Linked DNA regions of Prochlorococcus marinus str. MIT 0917. The protein of the gene in region 1 binds, or shares a complex with, the protein of each later gene. Links are inferred from orthologs where the notes say so. Each region holds a gene or a part of one and is shown on either strand. Other genes may lie near its edges. The genes, in order: mrdA and rodA.

Evidence for each region.
Region 2: the proteins of mrdA (region 1) and rodA are in contact, whole or in part, in a crystal structure (PDB 6PL5), measured with the Thermus thermophilus proteins. The link is inferred for Prochlorococcus marinus str. MIT 0917 from one-to-one orthologs. Residues at the interface, in WP_223903432.1 of Thermus thermophilus: Arg4, Ile5, His6, Leu8, Ala9, Phe12, Ala15, Leu16, Leu19, Gly20, Arg22, Ala23, Trp24, Leu26, Gln27, Val28, Tyr31, Tyr34, Leu36, Leu43, Thr45, Asp47, Lys156, Gln157, Gly158, Ser160, Val184, Leu201, Glu202; in WP_223903423.1 of Thermus thermophilus: Phe161, Val165, Phe168, Val169, Leu172, Pro198, Tyr199, Glu202, Tyr211, Arg212, Asp213, Gln220, Val221, Gln223, Ser224, Ile226, Ala227, Ile228, Gly229, Ser230, Gly266, Phe267, Val270, Leu274, Tyr277, Gly278, Leu281, Phe285, Leu289, Arg297.

The regions. Positions count from the first base shown.
Region 1 is NZ_CP114784.1:1,400,423-1,410,410, forward strand. What follows is about bases 3,930-6,839. They hold mrdA (penicillin-binding protein 2), read left to right. Parts: upstream 3,930-4,421; coding sequence 4,422-6,257; downstream 6,258-6,839. Other genes in these bases: O5637_RS07840 (hypothetical protein), read left to right, coding at 3,930-4,008; O5637_RS07845 (hypothetical protein), read left to right, coding at 4,025-4,399; O5637_RS07855 (NADPH-dependent FMN reductase), read right to left, coding at 6,235-6,783; O5637_RS07860 (diflavin flavoprotein), read right to left, coding at 6,834-6,839. Outside these bases: O5637_RS07810 (hypothetical protein), read left to right, coding at 1-186; O5637_RS07815 (hypothetical protein), read left to right, coding at 389-511; O5637_RS07820 (hypothetical protein), read left to right, coding at 863-1,210; O5637_RS07825 (hypothetical protein), read right to left, coding at 1,303-1,701; O5637_RS07830 (hypothetical protein), read right to left, coding at 2,062-2,301; O5637_RS07835 (hypothetical protein), read right to left, coding at 2,769-3,086; more of O5637_RS07840, read left to right, coding at 3,397-3,929; more of O5637_RS07860, read right to left, coding at 6,840-8,684; O5637_RS07865 (diflavin flavoprotein), read right to left, coding at 8,687-9,988. UniProt on the Escherichia coli protein: Catalyzes cross-linking of the peptidoglycan cell wall. Responsible for the determination of the rod shape of the cell. Is probably required for lateral peptidoglycan synthesis and maintenance of the correct diameter during lateral and centripetal growth.
Region 2 is NZ_CP114784.1:1,116,869-1,126,746, reverse strand. What follows is about bases 2,789-5,588. They hold rodA (rod shape-determining protein RodA), read left to right. Parts: upstream 2,789-3,451; coding sequence 3,452-4,726; downstream 4,727-5,588. Other genes in these bases: O5637_RS06555 (sensor histidine kinase), read left to right, coding at 5,161-5,588; O5637_RS06565 (Mrp/NBP35 family ATP-binding protein), read left to right, coding at 2,789-3,442. In the rest of the region: O5637_RS06580 (cofactor assembly of complex C subunit B), read left to right, coding at 1-347; O5637_RS06575 (N-acetylmuramoyl-L-alanine amidase), read left to right, coding at 360-1,112; hemF (oxygen-dependent coproporphyrinogen oxidase), read right to left, coding at 1,124-2,170; more of O5637_RS06565, read left to right, coding at 2,351-2,788; more of O5637_RS06555, read left to right, coding at 5,589-6,552; psaD (photosystem I reaction center subunit II), read left to right, coding at 6,649-7,074; O5637_RS06545 (anthranilate synthase component I family protein), read left to right, coding at 7,136-8,656; gshA (glutamate--cysteine ligase), read left to right, coding at 8,653-9,798; ppc (phosphoenolpyruvate carboxylase), read left to right, coding at 9,827-9,878. UniProt on the Escherichia coli protein: Peptidoglycan polymerase that is essential for cell wall elongation. Also required for the maintenance of the rod cell shape. Functions probably in conjunction with the penicillin-binding protein 2 (mrdA).

The DNA.
Region 1 (9,988 bases):
TCTCATGAGGGTGATTTTGTATCGAAGGAATTAAACATGGAAAATTGCTTACTTACTTACAGAGGGTTACCCCTTGTTATTCCCTCCAATGGTACGGATATATTTAGTAATGAACTTGAGATTCATTTTGTAGATGAAACTAGGGTATCACTTGAAATGAATGACTTTAAATCGCATCTTCATTAATTAGATGTTTAACTAATTCTTAACGATCGCAAAGTATTTTTCTCTAAGTTTCGACTCCATTATCTCAATTTATTCGCCGTTTAATTATATTGAAAATTGGAAGAAGTGAAAAATTCAGGAAAGCATTGATAAATTTAATTATGCAATTCGATCAAAGAGTCAAGAATTACAAATTTCGATTTTTTATATAGCTTTACTTTTGTTGATCATCATTCCTTTTATTTATGTTGCTGAATCTTCCATTCAACCAGAATTGTTAGGTTCAATACCAAGATGTCTGTGGTGGTCAAATACAACTATTAGTGCTGTTGGTTATGGAGATTAAATATCACTTACGGTTGTTGGAAAAACAATTGCATCGATAACCTCTCTTTTTGGTATTGTTGCAATTGCAATACCTATTGGAATACTTGCATTGGGTTCATTGAATCAATCGGGGGTATAAGATAAAAATAAAAATTCTTAAAATTAAATAAAGGAAAATCTTTTAGTAAAGAATAAGCAATAGATCCTATGGTCTCATTGAGTGCAATTGATATTAATTCTTGAGGGAAGTGGGAAAATTTTTATAACTCATTATCAAAGACTGAACTAGAATGCAATTGAAAGATGAATTTCATAAAATAAAATCTCTTAGTTTATTGGAAAAAAATTGAATATGCTAAATGAGGCTTGGTTGAAAGAACTCAATAAAAGAAATCTTGTGCTTCAAGGAGAAGATTCCTCCACATGGAACTTTGCAACAGTCACTGTATCTTCTTCGGTTTTAGACAAATTAAGTCAGGAAGAACAAGCGAAATTTCAAATGACTGCATTCAAACGAGCAACTAATGAAATTGAGTATTGGTCAAGGGTTGAAGAAATTTGTGACTTTTTTGGTGTTGAAGACCCAGACCTGGCTGGAGAAATTTATGTGAGAAGGTTTAAAAATTTGAATTTAGATGAGGAGATTAAATGGCTAGATTTGAGAGATATTAGTGAAGATATACCTGAGGGCTTTGGAGTGAAAGTTGATTGGGGATAGTAAAAAATAAGCAAATGCAGAAACAAGATATATTTGATAGGAAACGTTCTGAAGTTAAGAGAGTAAAGAAACTAATCACAGAAACTAAGGATTCAATATGATTTCATAAAACCACAAACCTGATCGATCACACCCAAAATTAATTCATCTCCATTGGCATCTTTCCACTCTGAATCCTTATTTTTGAATTCATTAAATTCCTTTGCACCTACTGCAATATCTATGAAGGATTTTTCTGAACAGTTGATATTCATAGTATACAGAATGTCTTGAGTGATTTCAGTAGTACTTGTAGGAATAAATTTGCTTAACACTCTTATAAATCCAGCTTGATTTTTTTGAACGCTGTTCTTATCCCATAACTGCTCTCCATATTGACTCTTTGGAACTGCAATCCATTCGTGCGATCGAGCATATATTTTTGGTGGATAGAAAATAATTAGAAGTGCTAAACAACTAAGACAAATACTTCTAATGGTTTTGAGGTTCATTGGATCATAAAAATTATGGTTGTTATTATCGGAAAATTGATAGCGCTACGACATCAGTACTTCAATTTTATAAAAATAATGCTCTTAGGGAGAAGATCGCAATGATATTCAAATCACATAAAGGAAAATCCTTTACCAAAAATGAAGCAATAGATCTAATAGTTTCATTTAGTGCAACTGACGCAAATTCAGACAAGAAGTGAAGAGGTTTCAACAACTCTTAAAAGCAGAGAGCATTGCATGGTGAGTGTGACGATTACTAGAAACCGTAGATAAATAAAAAATGGGGTTTAGACTTTTGCACCCCATTTTCTAATTAATTGATTAGTGGAATATTCCTAATTCTTTGTTTACTGAAAATTATTTACCACCATTGCAAAAGCGAACTGCATCTGAAGAGCTCTTGCCAGTCGCTTGAACTTCTTCAACACATTCATTGAAAACTTTTGATTCTTGTTTAACAGAACAAAAACTAAGAGCGATTGCAGCAAGAGCCACAGCCGAAACTACATTAGAACCTAGTTGAACAATGCCATAAGCAAACATCGCTTTGCTTTTCCCACTGCATTTCTTTTGGCTTGCCTTGTTGTCTTCAGTCATTAGTAGTTTGTTAATTCTATAAGTTAATTGATTATTTGTTCAATTGAATTATAAATTGTAGAGAATACCGTTCTGATTGCTTTTTTAGGATCTTTTCTAAATAAAAAAATAATTACAAAAAAGCCGCCTAGTTTAGAACTTGGCGGCTTTTTTGGAGATCAGGCGCAAGTGTTTCCTTGTTTCCACTGCGGAGGATCCCAACTCCTCACATAGATATAATTACGCATCTGATGGGAAACTCAAGTAAGAGCAGGTGAGTTGAGTAACTGTCACATGTGACAATTCGAAAATCAGTCATTAAAAAAACACCCTGCTTGCAAGAAGTTGGGTGCTTTTTTTAACAGAACGATTGTGTGAGGAGTTGTCCTGTTGGTTTATTTTTACTCCCATAATGACTTTTTGTCACTATTAAAAAACAAAATGACTTAGATCATCAGGCTGAATTGATTTGTAGCCTGTAAGACTACTTAGTCTTCAGCATTCTCAAATTGTTTTGCTAATCTAAAACCTTTTCTCAGAATTAAATATATTCCATATAAACCAGCAATTAACGGAAGAACTATTAGAGGATTTGGACTGTAGCTGGAATAATCTTTGATACCATCAACATATTCGACACCTGAGCATTTCAAGTATAGAAAACTTGTGAAAATAATTCCCCAGCCAATGATTGATAGAATTCCTCCTTTTTTGTCACCTTCATAAAATCTATCTAAACCCCATCCCCAACCAATAGCAAGGATTACTCCTCTCGTGATAGCATTCTTTTCTTGCTTACGAAGCATTGCTTTTCTTTAGTTATGTTCAGGATGAACATAACCGAATAATTGTTTTTTTGCATGAATTGATTAAAGAAGATACTTGTCTCTGTAAAAAATTTGATATGGCTTTTAGAGTACATTTTAATTAAATCAAGCGATAGACTTTCAACTCAAAATAAAAAAGTAGAGAATTAGAAAGAGATTTTCCAAAATTAATTCTATCTTCACCTTTCAAGTGAGAACAATTTAGATATTGCTAAATTGAGTAATCTTATTGGGTGGGGGTGGTGCACTTCAATAAAAAAAGATAACTTAGTTCAATAGCTGATTACTTTTGACAGTTGCACAACAAACTGATGCGCATTTAAGCAGACGGCTCCAGAAAGATAGTATTACTATCTCAGGGAAGGTAATTTATATTAATCCTTTTCTATATTGGCGACGCTTTGACAACAATACTGATAGATGGTTAAGAGAGCCTGGCCAGTTAGGAGAGGAGCAGATCAATCTTAATAGAGCTCGTTTTTATCCTGAAGTTGATTGGAATTTTCTCAAAGACGAAGAGCGTATTATTAAAGACGCCGCAGTTGAAATGTTTTTAAAAACACTTGAATTAATAGGTACTTTTCACCCTCATCTTACTGCAGGACAATTGTTAGAAGTGGAGAGAAAAATGGCAGTAACTAAAAAAAAGTCTTTTGAACGTTGGGTAGAAAAATCTTTTAGAAAAAAAATTAATCAAGCTTCAAAAGAGCGTAATAGGTTTGCTAGAGAACGTTTTATAAGAGGTTGGAGAGAATGGTTAACTCTGGAAACTACCCATCAAGCTTTTCTTCCACTTGCAGCAGTAATTGTAATGTCAATCTTTGCTGGTTGGTCCATAGGTATATCTAATAATAGTTGTACGCCTTACTTCCCTACGTCAGAATCAGGTATTCTTAAGTAGCATTTATAAGGCCATTATGGCTAAAGATCAATTAAGGGATTTTCATTTATTTGCAATGGAGTCTGCTTTGCCATTGGGTATGGGTATTTTAAAAAATGCTAAAAATGGTGGACTCCAAAAAATAATGCATGTATTCAAATCAAAAGATCCATTTTCAGAATTCCAGGTTGATGGCGAAACCTCTGCAAAAACATTTAGGGATAAGATTGATCAATGGATTCCTGGCTTAGGTTATCCAGTTGTTTCAGTTGATGTAACTGTTGAACAGAATTATCCTGACCACGAAATAAATGATCAAGAGTCATTAGTGTCAACCTTAAATAGAATTGATACTGAACTAGATCAATTAAGACGTTTGATTGATAATGACTCATTAAAGATAGATGATTAATAAATATTCATGATTTTTAGAGATGAAGAAAAAAGAAAGATTGTATTTAAGTTCAAAAAAGCATGTAGGTGCTTTTAATCAACCCTTAATTTTCTTTTTGTTTGTTTGTTTAATTTTTTTAGTAACAGGTGTGCGTCTTTTTTGGATACAAATAATCAATGGATCATATTATAAAAAACTTTCAGAAGAAAATAGAGTCAAGTTAATTGCTAATCCACCAATTAGAGGAAGATTATTAGATCGTAATGGTGTAGTTCTTGCCGATAATAAACTCTTTTACTCATTATCTATTCAACCTAGGCTTTTAACTAATAGTGATTGGATTGATCTTAGAAAGTCTTTATCAGATTTGTTTAATGTTTCTATTGATCAATTAGAGATTTCATTTAATAGAAGTCATTCCGACACTCCGTATAAAAAAGTACTATTGACTGATTTATCGGTGGAGCAAGTTATTAGATTTAAAGAACAAGAAAATAACTTATATGGTGCTCAAATTGATATTGGTTTAGTTAGAAATTATCCTTACAAGTCTTTAGCTGCGCATGCTTTGGGTTATACACAGTTGATAACTGCAAATGAGTTTTCTAAGCTTTCAGAAAGAGGTTATAAATTATCTGACCGAATTGGACGGAAAGGTATTGAAGCTGCTTTTGAATCTGAATTGAGAGGTAAATGGGGAGGTGAAATGCTTGAGATTGATTCATTAGGTACAGTTCAACGCAGTCTGGGGTTAAAAATGCCAAAAGCTGGTAAGGATATCAAATTAACTCTTGATCTAGATCTACAACTTACTGCAGAAAAAGTTTTGTCTGACAAAACTGCTGGAGCAATAGTAGCGATTGATCCACGAACAGGTGCAATTCGAGCAATTGCTAGTCAACCTACTTTCGATCTTAATTTTTTTTCTCAGCCTTTTACAAATAAACAATATGAAAATCTTTTTTTGTCCTCAAATCTTCCTCTTTTGAGTAGAGCATTTAATGCATATGATCCAGGCAGTACATGGAAGCCAGTAACTGCTATAGCTGGTATGGAAAGTGGTAAATTTCCTGCTAGTAAAAAATTAAATACGGTTCCTTGTATTACATATGGAAGTCATTGTTTTCCAGAATATAATAAAAGAGGTTTTGGATGGATTGGATATGAAGATGCATTCAGAGTCTCTAGCAATACTTTCTTTTACCAAATTGGGGTTGGATCTGGTTCACAGGCTTTATATGATGCTGCAACCAAACTTGGCTTCGACAATTACACTGGGATAGAAACTTTTCTTGATGAAAATAAAGGCTTAGTAGGGAATAAGAAATGGGCTGATCAAGGTCGTGGTTGGGGACAGCCTGGAGAAACTCCTTGGATAGTGGAGGATATGGCTAGTGCATCGATTGGTCAATCTGTTGTTCTAGTTACGCCATTGCAATTAGCACGAGCATATGCAGTTTTTGCAAATGGTGGTTATTTGATTACTCCTCATTTAGTAGATGCAAATATAAATTGGAGATCAGAAAAATATTTACAAAAAGTAGATATTCAAGATACGACACTTGCCACAATCCGTCGTGGGCTGCGTAAAGTAGTAACAAGCGGTACTGCTATGGACATAAATGTAGATACCTCTATTTTCCCTGAAGTTGCTGGTAAAACTGGAACAGCTGAAGATAGTAGTGGAGGTAGTGATCATGCGTGGTTTGCTGGCTTTGCACCTTATGACTCTGGAGAGATCGTCATTGTGGCATTCGCTCAGAACACTCCTGGTGGTGGTTCAGTACATGCTCTACCTATGGCAAAAAAAATGTTGCAGACATGGTATAAATTGAACTCTTATAAGCAATCAACTAGCGGTCAAGATCAGTTGTAGTTTGATTTGGGTGATTTAGTTGTAGTAGTTGATTTAGAATTGCGTTAATTGATGTATCCTCAGCAACTTTTGATTTATTAGTAGCTAATTGACGACCTAATACTAAAGCTCCAAGATGAGTTAACTGAATTCGCATCGAAAGTAATAACTCCATACATCCTCCTCCTGAAAAACTTGCTATTGCAATTGGACGTTCATTAAATAAACTTCGAAAATCTTTTCCTTGTACAGAAAGCCAAGCTATTGCATTTGTAAGAATTGGAGGAATTGAACCGTTATATTCAGGCGCACAAATGATCCAGTGTGAATGGCTTTCCATTTGAGTATTGATAGACTTAAGATTTTCTGGTGCTTTATCTTTTGAATTATGACGTGGATTAAATATAGGTAACTCATTTTTTGATTCCGTCAAGTCCAGTAATTCGCATGAGCAATTTAGTTCTTTGCCTGCAACTAAAAATTTTTTGGCTAGTTTGAGATTTTCACCATTGCTAGCGGCTATAACAAGAAGCTTTTTATTAGACATTGTGAATAAGGAGGGAAGTATACATGGATAAAGTCGTTTCTCTAATGGGTTTAGTAGTTCGCTCCTGTTTTTCGATGATGAACTGCTGTTACTCCATCTTTTTTAATGACTTTTCCATGTTTAATCTCAGCATATATCAGCCAATGATCCCCGCACTCCATTCGTTGATTAACTGTACCCTCCAGCCAAGCTAAAGCTTCATTTAATAATGGCTGATTGCCTGGACTTAATTTGATCTCAAGATCGGTAAATCTATTATCTCCAGGTTTGAATGATTGAAGAAATTGTTTAAGCAGGGCTTGGTGATTATTTTGCTCTAAAATGTTTAAAGCAAAGTTATCGCCTGTATGCAGTAAGTTTTCTACAGCTCTTTCTTTAGCCACTGCAATCGTAATACCAGGAGGAGAAAAGCTTGCTTGACTAACCCAGCTTGCAACCATTGCTCCGTTAATTACATTATCTTCATTTCCCTTTTGAGCAGTCAATATACATAGTGAACCGACGACCCTTCCTAGTGCATTAATTGTTGGATCATTTTTACTCGTATTTAAACCAACATTAGCTTTTCTTTGTTGACGTAATTTTGCATTAATTAATTGCTTACCATATTGGATACCTATTTCTTCAAGTTTTTTAATCATTAAAGGATCAGGACTAAATTTGATTTTTATAGGTTCGAATCCAAATTTGAAGCCTCCATCTTTTAATTTTTTTTCAAGTAAATCAAGAGCTTCCCCACTCCATCCATAACTTCCAAACACTCCAGTAGGCTTGCCTCTATCACCCTCAGCCAACAGTGTGCCAAGTGCTGAAACAATCGGAGTGGGTGCATGTCCTCCTAATGTTGGGGATCCAATTAAATATCCATCTGCTTTACGAATTTCAGTGATCAAGCTATCTGATGCGGTGAATTCACAATTAATAATCTTAACTTTGACTCCTGTCTTACTAATTCCTCTGGCTATGGCATCAGCAATAGCGGCAGTATTTCCATATGCACTGGCAAATAATAGAGCTACTCTTAAGTTGCTATATTTTTGGCTTTCCCCCCAGCTTTGATAGTTATTTAACAAACTTCTCCAACTACCGCTGATTGCAGGTCCATGTCCGGGAACTATTGTGTCAATCTCAAAGTCTTCAAATTTTTCGATAATACTATTGACTTGAGTAGACATTGGTGCCATAAGGCAATCAAAGTAATGTCTTCTTTCTTCCTCCGTACTAATACTGTTTAATTCAGCCCATTTTTCCTCATAAACATGTGCACCAAATAATTTATCACTCATCAGTAAACCAGTTTGCTTTTCAAAAACAATTAGTCCACCTGGCCAACGAGCTGTTGGCGCGGGAATGAATGTAATCTCAAAATTATTATCGAGTGACAGAGTCTCTAATTGCTTAATAATTTGAATATTCGGAAGGACTGCAACTGTCTCAAATGTTTCTTTGGGATTTGTATTTCTAGATGGTTTTCGTAAATTCCAAATCTCTTTGAATAATTTTGCTCCTGGATTAGAACAAATAACCGTTAAATTTTTATATTTCACATTCATTCTTTTCACAAAAGCTACTTTATTGGGATTGATATGACCCATGACTAACTTTATTTCAGCGGAATCACTCTTAATTAATGTCTGAAACTCTTCTAAAAATTCTTTTTCAAATGTTAAACCAGGAGGATGAATTAAAATATATTCTTCTGATTTAGAATGTTCATCTTTAGAAGAATTGAATAAAAAAGAATTTGTACAACTTCCTTTTTCAAGAGAATATTCAACTTCAAATCTTGTTCTTTTTGGGTTTAGGCTTCTTAAGCAAAGTAAGTTCTCTTCAATGGGAATCTGAATTGTTTTTTTTATTAAAGTATTTAAATTTGTCGAAGAAATTGTTTCTACTGTCATTGTTAATAATTACTACCAACTCTTCTGTGATGAACTGCTGTTTTACTTTGAGTATTAGATAAATTACCTTTTTCAACTAATGAATATATGATCCAATGATCTGTTGTCTCCATTCTTTGAATAACTTTACATGAAAGAAATGCCAGTGCGTCAGATAAAACTGGTCCCCCAGCTGCAAGATCATTCATCAATTCAACTCCTTCAAATCGATTAGCACCTGGTGGAAAACGTTTTAAAAAGTGTCTGAAGAGGTGCAAATAGTTATTTTCTTGAAGAATATTCAGAACAAAACGATCATTGACTTGCAATAGTGATTCAATGGCTCTGTCTTTGGCTACCGCTACGGTTATTCCAGGGGGTTCAAAACTTGCTTGGCTAACCCAACTTGCAACCATCGCACCGTCTCGACTGTCCGCGCCTTCACTATCTTTTGCTGTAACAATGTAGAGTCCACCGCTTAAGCAACCAAGCGCTTTATTTAAGTCTCCATCAAGGCTTTTAGTAGCTGCTAAATTTTTCTTTCTAGTAAGAATCTGACCTAAATCTGTACCAGCTTCTTCAAATTCTTGGTAAACACTTTTGTTTGGCTCGTCACGAACTCGAAGTGGTTTAAAAGCTTCTTTTTGTCCAAGCTTTCTTAATTGGTTAGTAATAAAGTCAATAGGCTCTTCATTTCCGCCATAGGAGTCATAAGTAGCTACCCACTGCTTTTGTTTTAAGGATGCAAGTAGGGTTCCAATGTTGCTTTGTAATTCTGAATCAGATTTGATAGGCCACGTTGGCACAACGACTGCACTTGCGTCACTAATTAGAGCGCTTAACTCCTGAGTGTCTGAAGCTATAAGATCAACTAATTGGACTTGAGCATTTGCCTTGCCTATGCCATGAGCAATTGCTTGACTAAGCCGATCACAAAAACCATATTGGCTCAGATAGCAAACCACAGCGTAATTCTCGCCTGTACTTCTTTGACTACTCCACTGTCTGTAATTATTTAGCCATAACTGCGTATTAAAATTAAGGATCGGTCCATGCCCAACACCAATAGTCTTGATGTCTGGCAATGCATCAATTTTTTTTAATGCCTGAACTACGCTACGGGCATTAGGACCCATGAGGCAGTCGTAATAAAATCGAAAATCTTCATTTAATAGGCTTGGATTCTCGTCATAGAGTATTTCTGAACAATAATGTAAACCAAACGCGTCACAAGTATATAAAACTTGTGTACCGTGATCAAAAGAAAAAATAGTATCTGGCCAGTGTAGATTTGGTGCACTAATAAATTCAATTTTATGTTCAAT
Region 2 (9,878 bases), 280 kb from region 1 along the record:
TCTTTAATGGAAATGTTGCTTCTAGTACTTTTTTGGTGATCTTTTTATCCTGCTTAGGAGGACTGGGCTCGGCCTGTTTAGGTCTTGTGCTGATTCAGCTTTATCCCTCTTTAAGTTGGTGGCCTTTACTGCTGGCTGCAATTGGTGCACCTCTAGCTGGAATTATTTATCGTGTCAAATCCAAACGAGAGGAATCATTAGAAGTTAAGTTGTTAAGTTCAGATCTATCTGATAACAGTATTTTACGAATTAAAGCTCATCGTGATGAGCTGATAGCAATTCAGTTGGAATTATCTGAAAGTCTTGAACTCAGTAGTGAAAACTCTCTACTTTCTTCCCCTATTTAATTAGTATTTGAGGTGAAAAATAAAGTATTAAATAATTTAAAATTAATAGTATTTTTAATTATTTTTTTTACTTTTTCTCAACTTTATTATACCAGGAATTTTAATTATACTGAAGATTTTGAACTAATCATTGGTGAAAGTTCAAATCTTCCTGCAACCTGGATTGGCAGTAGAGATGTAGATAAAAATATCCCTATTTTAATATTAGCTGGCCATGCTGATTCTCAGGGCTTGGCTGGTGCTGGTACACCTGGCGAAGCTGTTGATAAGTTTGGTTTGAATCCAATGCATCCTGAAATTAGTGATGAACTTTTTTGGAATTTAAAATTACAAGAATCAATTGTTAACCTTGGCAAAAAGAAAGGTTTGAATATTAGAGCGTATGACCCAAAAATAAGAAATATAGATGATGCTAACGATCCAAGAACGAATTGGTCAGTAGGTAGGAGATTTTCCAAACGCGGTGGTTATGCGCTTGAAATTCATTTTGATGCATATGGTAAGTATGGAGTTGGTTCAGGCTTAATCCCTCCCTTTTCTGAGATGCCAAATAAAATAGACGAGTCAATCGCAAGAACATTTGGAAGGTTTCCTGTTTCATTTAGAGGAGGTTTAGGTGCTCCAAGAAGGCAAATAAGGATTCTTGAAATTGGGAAATTAGAGGGCTTGCTAGAACAAAACCTCAGAAATTTAAAAACACGAAAAAAAACAATAAAACTCCTTGCTAATGAAATAGTTCAGGCTTTTTTAAATGGAATAATTTAGAAGTGTAGTATCTAATCCAATGCTTGATGAGTTAAACATCTCTCTTCCAGAGATTTATCTGTAAACCAATCTTGAGGCTTAGTAAATAAATCTGTTAGAAGCGCCTCACGTGAATTTTTTTCTGGCTTATAGCCATACTCCCATCTTGCTAAGGGCGGTAATGACATCAATATTGACTCTGTTCTTCCATTCGTTTGTAATCCAAAAATGGTGCCTCTATCCCATACCAAATTGAACTCAGCATATCTACCTCTCCTATAAAGTTGAAAGTCTCTTTCTTTTGTTGAAAAGCTTTGATTTTTTCGCTTTTTGATTATTGGCTCATAGGAGGGCAGAAATGCCTGCCCGCATGCTTTGGCAAGTGAAAAAAGATTTTCCCAATTCAAAGAATATTTCCCTAGCTCTTTTGAGATTCTAGAGGCGTTCCCGTTGGGATTTTGACCTTTATAAAGTAAGCCGGTTCCATCTTGATAGTCATAAAAAATACCTCCAACTCCTCTTGTCTCATTTCTATGTTTTAGAAAGAAATATTCGTCACACCAAGGTTTAAAAACCTTATGAAGATCTTTGTTGATTGTGTCACATGCAGCTTTATGGCATGAGTGAAAGTGACGCGTGTCAGATAGATATGGATAGAATGGTGTTAAATCAGCTCCTCCCCCAAACCACCAAACAGGACCTGCTTCGAAATATCTGTAATTAAGATGAACAGTTGGTATATAGGGACTTTTGGGGTGCAGAACCATTGAGGTGCCTGTCGCAAACCAAGAGTGACCTTTAGCTTCTGGACGTTGGCTAATGATTGATGGTGGAAGTTCATTGCCATGCACTTCAGAGAAATTAACCCCTCCCTGTTCAAAGATTTTTCCATTTTTCAAGACTCTTGAGCGTCCACCACCACCCTCTGGTCTCTCCCAAGATTCTTCTAGGAATTTGCCTTCTCCATCGATAGTCTCCAAACCAGCACAAATTTCATCTTGAAGCCCTAAAACAAGCTTTTTGGCTCGATCTCTTGAGTTTTTTGCCGGTAAATTGGCTTGATCTTTTAAGGAGGACAAAATTAATTGTATTTTGCTTTCTTTAAAAAAATACTTTCAAATGATGCAAATTTCACACCAATATTGGAAAAGTTTGTATTGCGAATGTTTTTTACTTATGAATAAAGGCAATATTATTGGATAAAGAGGTGCAATATAGGTCGATTTTTTTACTATCATCAAATGTAATAGAAACTAAGAATGAAAACCAACGAGAAGGTTTTAAAAGCATTTGATTCAGTCAAAGATGTCGGAAGTAAACGATCTATTGTTGAACTTGGATGGCTGGAAATAGTTTCAGTAAAGCCACCGAAAATTGTTGTAAGACTGACTCTCCCTAATTTTGCGTTAGCTCAAAGAAGTCAAATAGCAAATGATATTAGGGAAAGCATTAAGTCTTTGGAAGATGTAGAAGAAGTACAAATTGAGATAGGAGATGCATCTCCATCTGAGGAGTCTCCTTCTCCTATTGGTCAAGCCGGACATGGTGGTCAATCTCAGGGATTAACTCCAATACCAAAAGTGAAAAATGTTATCGCCATAAGTAGCGGTAAAGGTGGTGTCGGTAAAAGTACTGTTGCCGTGAATTTGGCTTGTGCCCTTAGTCAAAAGGGTTTTAAGGTTGGCTTGCTTGATGCTGATATCTATGGACCCAATACGCCTTATATGCTTGGCGTTAGCGAAATAACTCCAGAAGTCAGTGGCTCGGGCGCAGAGCAAAAGATTATTCCCATTGAGACATGTGGGATCGGAATGGTTTCAATGGGATTATTAATTGATCAAAATCAGCCAGTCATTTGGCGGGGGCCAATGCTTAATGGAATTATTCGACAATTTTTATATCAAGCTTCTTGGGGTGAACGTGATTTTTTAATAGTAGATCTACCTCCAGGGACAGGAGATGCCCAACTTTCTTTGGCGCAGGCAGTTCCTATGGCAGGTGTGATAATAGTCACTACTCCACAAAATGTATCGCTTCAAGACTCAAGAAGAGGGTTGTCAATGTTTAAACAAATGAATATTCCTGTACTCGGAGTGATTGAAAACATGACTTATTTTATCCCTCCAGATCAACCACAAAAATCATATGAGATTTTTGGTTCAGGAGGAGGGAATCAATTAGCTAAAGAGAATAATGTACCTTTGTTGTCTCAGATACCAATAGAATCTGATACTTTTTCTGGTACAGGGAAGGATCTACCAGTTGTTCATACATCTCGAGATTCAATAACAGCAAAAGTATTTTTAGAACTTGCAGGAACTTTATGTAATGCATTATCTGTTAAACAGTGATTTAAAGTAATTATGAGTTTTGGTCGCAGTAAAATACCTAATTTAAAAATAGTTAGAAACAAAAAATTTTGGAAAGATGTAGATTTAATAATTTGGATTGTACCTATTATTTTAGTACATTTATCTTGCTTATTAATTGCAAGTACTCAAAGAAATCTTGGCATTACAGATTGGTATCAACATGCAATTATTGCTTATATAGGTTCTTTTATTGTTTATTTTTTAGCACAATTTCCTTTGCAAGATTTAAAAAAATATATCATAACAATATATTCTTTTACTATTTTAACACTTTTATATGTAAATTTTAGTGGCACTACAGCTCTAGGTGCAAAAAGATGGCTCAGCTTTGCTGGTTTATATATACAGCCATCTGAATTTGCAAAATTAACCTTAATACTTATCTTGGCTTCTATTTTAGAGCGCAAAACATTTTCTGGGCTATCTCATTTAATTAAACCCTTATTAGTTTCATTCTTGCCTTGGGTTTTAGTTTTTTTACAACCTGATCTTGGTACATCTCTTGTGTTTGGAGCCACACTTCTTGGAATGTTGTATTGGTCAGGAATGCCATATGAGTGGGCATTTATTATTTTGGCTACTTTTGTGACAGGATTAATAGGATATTTATATCAATTCGGTCTTTTTATATGGATTCCAATAATTTGGTTTATTTCGTATAAGTCTCTGCCAAATAAAAGAAAGTTACTAACATTATTTGTTGTCTTGTTTCATTCTTTAATAGCAAAAATATCTCCTTGGTTTTGGGAAAATGTTTTAAGAGATTATCAAAGAGATCGATTAATTCTTTTCCTTAATCCCAGTAAAGATCCTTTAGGTGGTGGATATCATATGCTTCAAAGCAAAATAGGTATTGGATCTGGAGGATTGTTGGGTTCAGGTTTGATGCAAGGCCAATTAACTAAATTAAAATTCATCCCTGAGCAACATACTGATTTCATTTTTAGTGCTCTTGGAGAAGAAACAGGTTTCTTAGGAACTTTATTCGTCTTATTTTTATTTTTTATTCTAATTTTTCGACTAATAAAAATAGCCATTGAGGCGCGTACTGATTTTGAATCTTTGATTGTTATTGGAATAGCTTCAATGTTTATTTTCCAAATTATGGTGAATATATTTATGACTGTTGGCCTAGGACCTGTCACGGGAATCCCATTACCTTTTATGAGCTATGGAAGAACTGCCTTATTTGTTAATTTCATAAGTCTGGGCTTATGTTTATCTGTCTCTAGACGAGGCCAGTCAGTAAGAAAAAATCTTTGATTAGATACTTTTGCTTATGTGTATTTGAAACGCATTAATTGACTTTTAGCAGAGCTTTGAAACTAATTCTGGTGAATAGGCGAATACCATCTTGAGGCTAAGTTTTTGCATCTATGTAAAGGAAGGAATCCTCACTTTCAGATTAAACATGAGTTTCATTGGATTAGTTATTATTATTGGATGAATTATATTTCCCGGCTTTAAATCTCCTAGCTAGTCCACTGATAGACGAATTATGTGATTTGTCCAAAGAGACTTTATTTGCCTTTTTAATGGATTGATTGAGCTTAAATGTACAATGCTCAATTCATCTGTTTTAAATATTCATCTAAGCCACCTTAATGAGTCTCAACTGTAGTTTCTATGCTTTTTCATCCTTTAAAATATAATCATCTTAATGGATTTAAAGGTTTTAATGAGGTTAGGAGGATTTTGTGAGCACTCCTCAAGTAACTATTCAAGATTTGCAAAAAAGAATGGCTCAAGGTGTCCCTCGTGCCACATTCAGTGAGTCTGCAGTAAGGAGAATGTGGTGGGCAGCTCTAGATACTCTTCAGTCAGACATATTGCTACCAATGAATCTTACAAGAGGTTTGTGGTTGTCTTCGCCTTTGCCGGCATTATACGAACCTAAATTACTCAAGAAATTCCAAGGATGGGTTTGGGCGCCAAAGGATTTGCTGAGCCTTACAAAGCCCTCCATGGGGATGTTACCTCCCAGTCAATCAATTTCGATGAATTCCCATAATGATTCTTCAGGCTATGAGCGACTGACTCTTTGGCAGGAAGATGGAAATGATCCACTGCTAATTGTTATTACACCTGAAATTCAAATTGCATTAGCTCTGGAAGGTAAATCTCAGGACAGGAAATTATTAATGCGAAGTGATCCTGAAACTTTGAGTGATCTTTTGACAATGCTTGATAATAGATTGAACATTGAAAATGTTGAACAAGCAAATAATCTCCGAAATGCACTTGGAGAGATGGGTCAGCTTAAAACAAATGATGATTTATCAAAGGTATTTTGGCCTTTACTATCTCAACGTCTCGCAGATATTGCACCAAGTTTAAATATTCATACTTTGCCCGATAGCTTAATTAATGATCACAAGTTAAGTTCAAAAGATAGTGAAATTTCCTTGCTAGAAGCCCTAACTCATGAAATTAGAACTCCATTGGCGACAATAAGAACATTAATTAGATCTCTTCTAAGAAAGAAAGATTTACCTAAAGTCATTGAAACACGTTTGAAGCAAATAGATATTGAATGTACAGAACAAATTGATCGTTTTGGTTTGATTTTTAATGCAGTAGAGCTTGAGAGAAGCGAACCTGAACAAACAAATTTAGCTTCAACTGATTTAGGTAAAATGCTGAACATTTTGTCTCCAGTCTGGAACAATCAGCTAGAGCGAAAAGGCTTGAAACTTATTCTTGATATCACACCGGATTTACCTAAGGTTTTGAGTGACGCAGAGGGTCTTGAATTAATGTTGACGGGTCTTATTGATAGGAATAGTCGTGGATTAAAAGCGGGTGGAGAATTAACTTTGAAATTAAGGCCAGCTGGACAGAGATTAAAGCTTCAAATCTTGACTAAGCTCTCCCCAACTGCTCATTATGGACTTTCAGAAAGTGTTTCCAATGAAGAAATTGGACCAGTACTTAGTTGGAATCCAAACACAGGAAATTTGCAGCTTAGTCAAGCTGCAACTCAAAGACTTTTGAAAAGTCTTGGCGGCCGTCTTGCTAATAGGCGAGATAGTGGAATGACGATATTTTTTCCAATTTCTGAATTAAAAGAATTTGATCATCAAGGTTAATGTTGACGCGTGTGAAGTTGACGTGAAATGAGTCAAAAGGCACAAAATAAAGTGCTAATTTAAAAATATAAAGAATAAGTCGATTTGATTGAAAGCATGACTGAAGTATTACCTGGAACACTTCCAAAGCACATTGGTAGCACTGGTGGATTATTAAACTCGGCTGAAACCGAAGAAAAATATGCAATTACATGGACAAGTAAAACTTCTGAGGTTTTTGAACTTCCAACTGGCGGAGCTGCAGTAATGCATGAGGGAGATAATCTCATGTACTTTGCGAGAAAAGAGCAGTGTTTTGCTTTGAATACTCAATTGAGGGGTTTTAAGCCCAGAATTGAAACAAGTAAAATATATAGAATTTATCCTGGGGGAGATAGAGAATTACTTTTCCCTAAAGATGGCGTTTTCTCTGAGAAACCTAATGAAGGTCGCATTAAAGAGGGTTACAACAATAGGCGAATTGGTGAAAATCCTAACCCAGCAAGTTTGAAATTTAGCGGTAAAAAAACTTACGATGCATAAGTTATTCGATTTCAACTTTTGACCCCTTTTAATCTATGTATTGGGCTGCCATTATGCAGTCATGTTTAGTTTAGATAAGGAAGAATTTCTTTTATCAGCCTCCAGCGGGGCCAACTATATTCCCTTGGCAAAAAGTTGGCCTGCAGATTTAGAAACTCCTCTTACAACCTGGCTTAAAGTTGGTAATGATGGCTCTCCAGGAGCATTGCTTGAATCAGTAGAAGGAGGAGAAACTATAGGTAGGTGGAGTGTGGTGGCAACAGATCCTCTCTGGAAGGTGATAGTAAGGGGTGATGAATTGACTAGATGCTGGAGAAATGGAAAACAAGAAAAGTTCCATGGAAATCCAATCGAGATACTCAGGAATATGCTTGAGCCTTATAAATCTGTTTCTTTATCTGGCTTGCCACAATTAGGACAACTTTTTGGAATGTGGGGGTACGAGCTAATTCAATGGATTGAGCCTTCAGTACCTACTTATGAATTATCAGAGCAAGACTTACCTGATGGTATTTGGATGTTTATGGACAAAATTCTTATTTTTGATCAAGTAAAACGTCTAATAACAGCTGTTGCATATGGAAATATGAGTGATGGAGTCTCTGCTCAAAAAGCTTATGAGATTGCCTGTGAACAAATTAATGGACTTCAAGATTTAATGGCTTCTCCTTTAAAACCCATAAAGTCTTTAAGGTGGAATGAAATAGGGAATAGATCTTTTGATATGACTAGTAATATATCAAAAATTGAATTTGAAAATAGTGTTGAAGTGGCAAAGGAATTTATTAAAGAAGGTGATGTTTTTCAGTTAGTTCTTAGTCAAAAACTTGAGTCAACTGTTACGCAAACACCTTTTGAACTATATCGAAGCTTGAGAATGGTAAATCCCTCTCCATTTATGGCATTTTTTGACTTTGGAGACTGGCAACTTATTGGTTCTAGTCCAGAGGTAATGGTCAAGGCCCAACTAACGGGAAAGGGGATTCAAGCAAGTTTGAGACCAATTGCGGGTACACGTCCTAGAGGTAAAGATGATTTGGAAGATGCAGCTTTAGAGAAAGATCTTTTAAAAGATCCCAAAGAAAGATCTGAGCACGTAATGTTAGTAGATTTAGGTCGAAATGACTTAGGTAGAGTTTGTTCCCCAGGGAGTGTGTTTGTAAAAGAATTAATGGTTATAGAAAAATATTCTCATGTGATGCACATAGTCAGTGAGGTTGAAGGCACCCTGAAAAAAGACAAGGATGTTTGGGACTTATTAATTGCCTCTTTCCCCGCTGGAACAGTTAGTGGAGCCCCAAAGATAAGAGCAATGCAACTAATCAATCAATTAGAAAAACAACGTAGAGGGCCTTATTCCGGCGTTTATGGGTCTATAGATTTAAATGGAGCTTTGAATACAGCTATTACTATCAGAACAATGATTGTGCGTAAGCAAAATAAAAATTATTTTAATGTTCAAGTACAAGCTGGGGCAGGAGTAGTTGCGGATTCCATTCCTTCTAATGAGTTTCAAGAAACTTTAAATAAAGCGAAAGGGATGTTTACTGCTTTAGCTTGCCTAGAGCCTCATGATTTATGACCAACTTAATGCTTTTAAAGGGGTTTGAAGTGGAGCTTTTTACTGGCACACAAGATGGTAAAAATGTAGGTATTGCATCTGCTATCACTCAAGATTTATCAGACTTCGTCAAAGAACCTGATCAAAGAAATCTGGAGTACATAACTGTTCCTGATCATAGATACGCTGTTTTAAAACATGCACTGTTACTACCAAGACAAAAACTTAGGAAATGGCTTGATTGCCAAAAACTTACAATCCTTCCAGGAAGCACACTTAGTCTTGGTAATACTAGAATTTTTGAAAGGTCAGATTCAGAAAATTCTTATCACTCATTTATAGAAAAAAACTATGGCACTAATGTTGTAACAGCAAGTATTCACATCAATTTAGGTATTGAAAACTTATCCTTACTTTTTTCGGCTCTTCGCTTGGTGAGATGTGAGGCATCATTATTTCTTGCATTAAGTGCTAGTTCTCCTTTCTTGGGTGGATATGCAACGGGTGCACATTCACAAAGATGGGTTCAATTCCCTAAGACACCATCGAATGTTCCTCTGTTTGTGGATCACGCACATTATGTGGGATGGGTTGAAGATCAATTAGGTCAAGGCAATATGCAAAACGAAAGACATTTGTGGACATCAGTAAGACCAAATGGTCCAGAAAGGCCTCATATCCTAAATCGCTTAGAGCTAAGGATATGTGATTTGGTCTCTGATGTTGATTTGCTTTTAGCGATTACCGCTTTACTTGAGCTCAGAATTATTAATCTAAAAAACAATATGAAGAAATTTGATCCAATTGAGGCAAGCTCTAAAACAAAAGAGGAATTGGCTCTATTGGCAGATGAAAATGATTTGATCGCTGCTAAATCTAGCCTTGATGCAAATTTATATCATTGGAAAAATGGGGAACCAATAAACTGTCGTGATTGGATAAAGGAACTTCTTTTAGATGTAACTCCTTTGGCTAAAGAGCTTGATATGTTTGAGTTGATTCAACCTATTGAAGCTGTTTTGACAAATGGAAATCAATCAATGAAATGGCTTCATTCTTATTCCAAGGGAGTATCAATTAAGTCCTTGCTTCAGAAAGGTATTGATGAAATGGAACGAGAAGAGATCAATTTCATGCAAATGATGCAATCTACTAGTGACTAAGTCGGCAGAACTGCCTCATAATATATTTATGTTGAAAAATTCTTCTAGCGAAAAAATCTCTAATCACTCGACAGGATGTG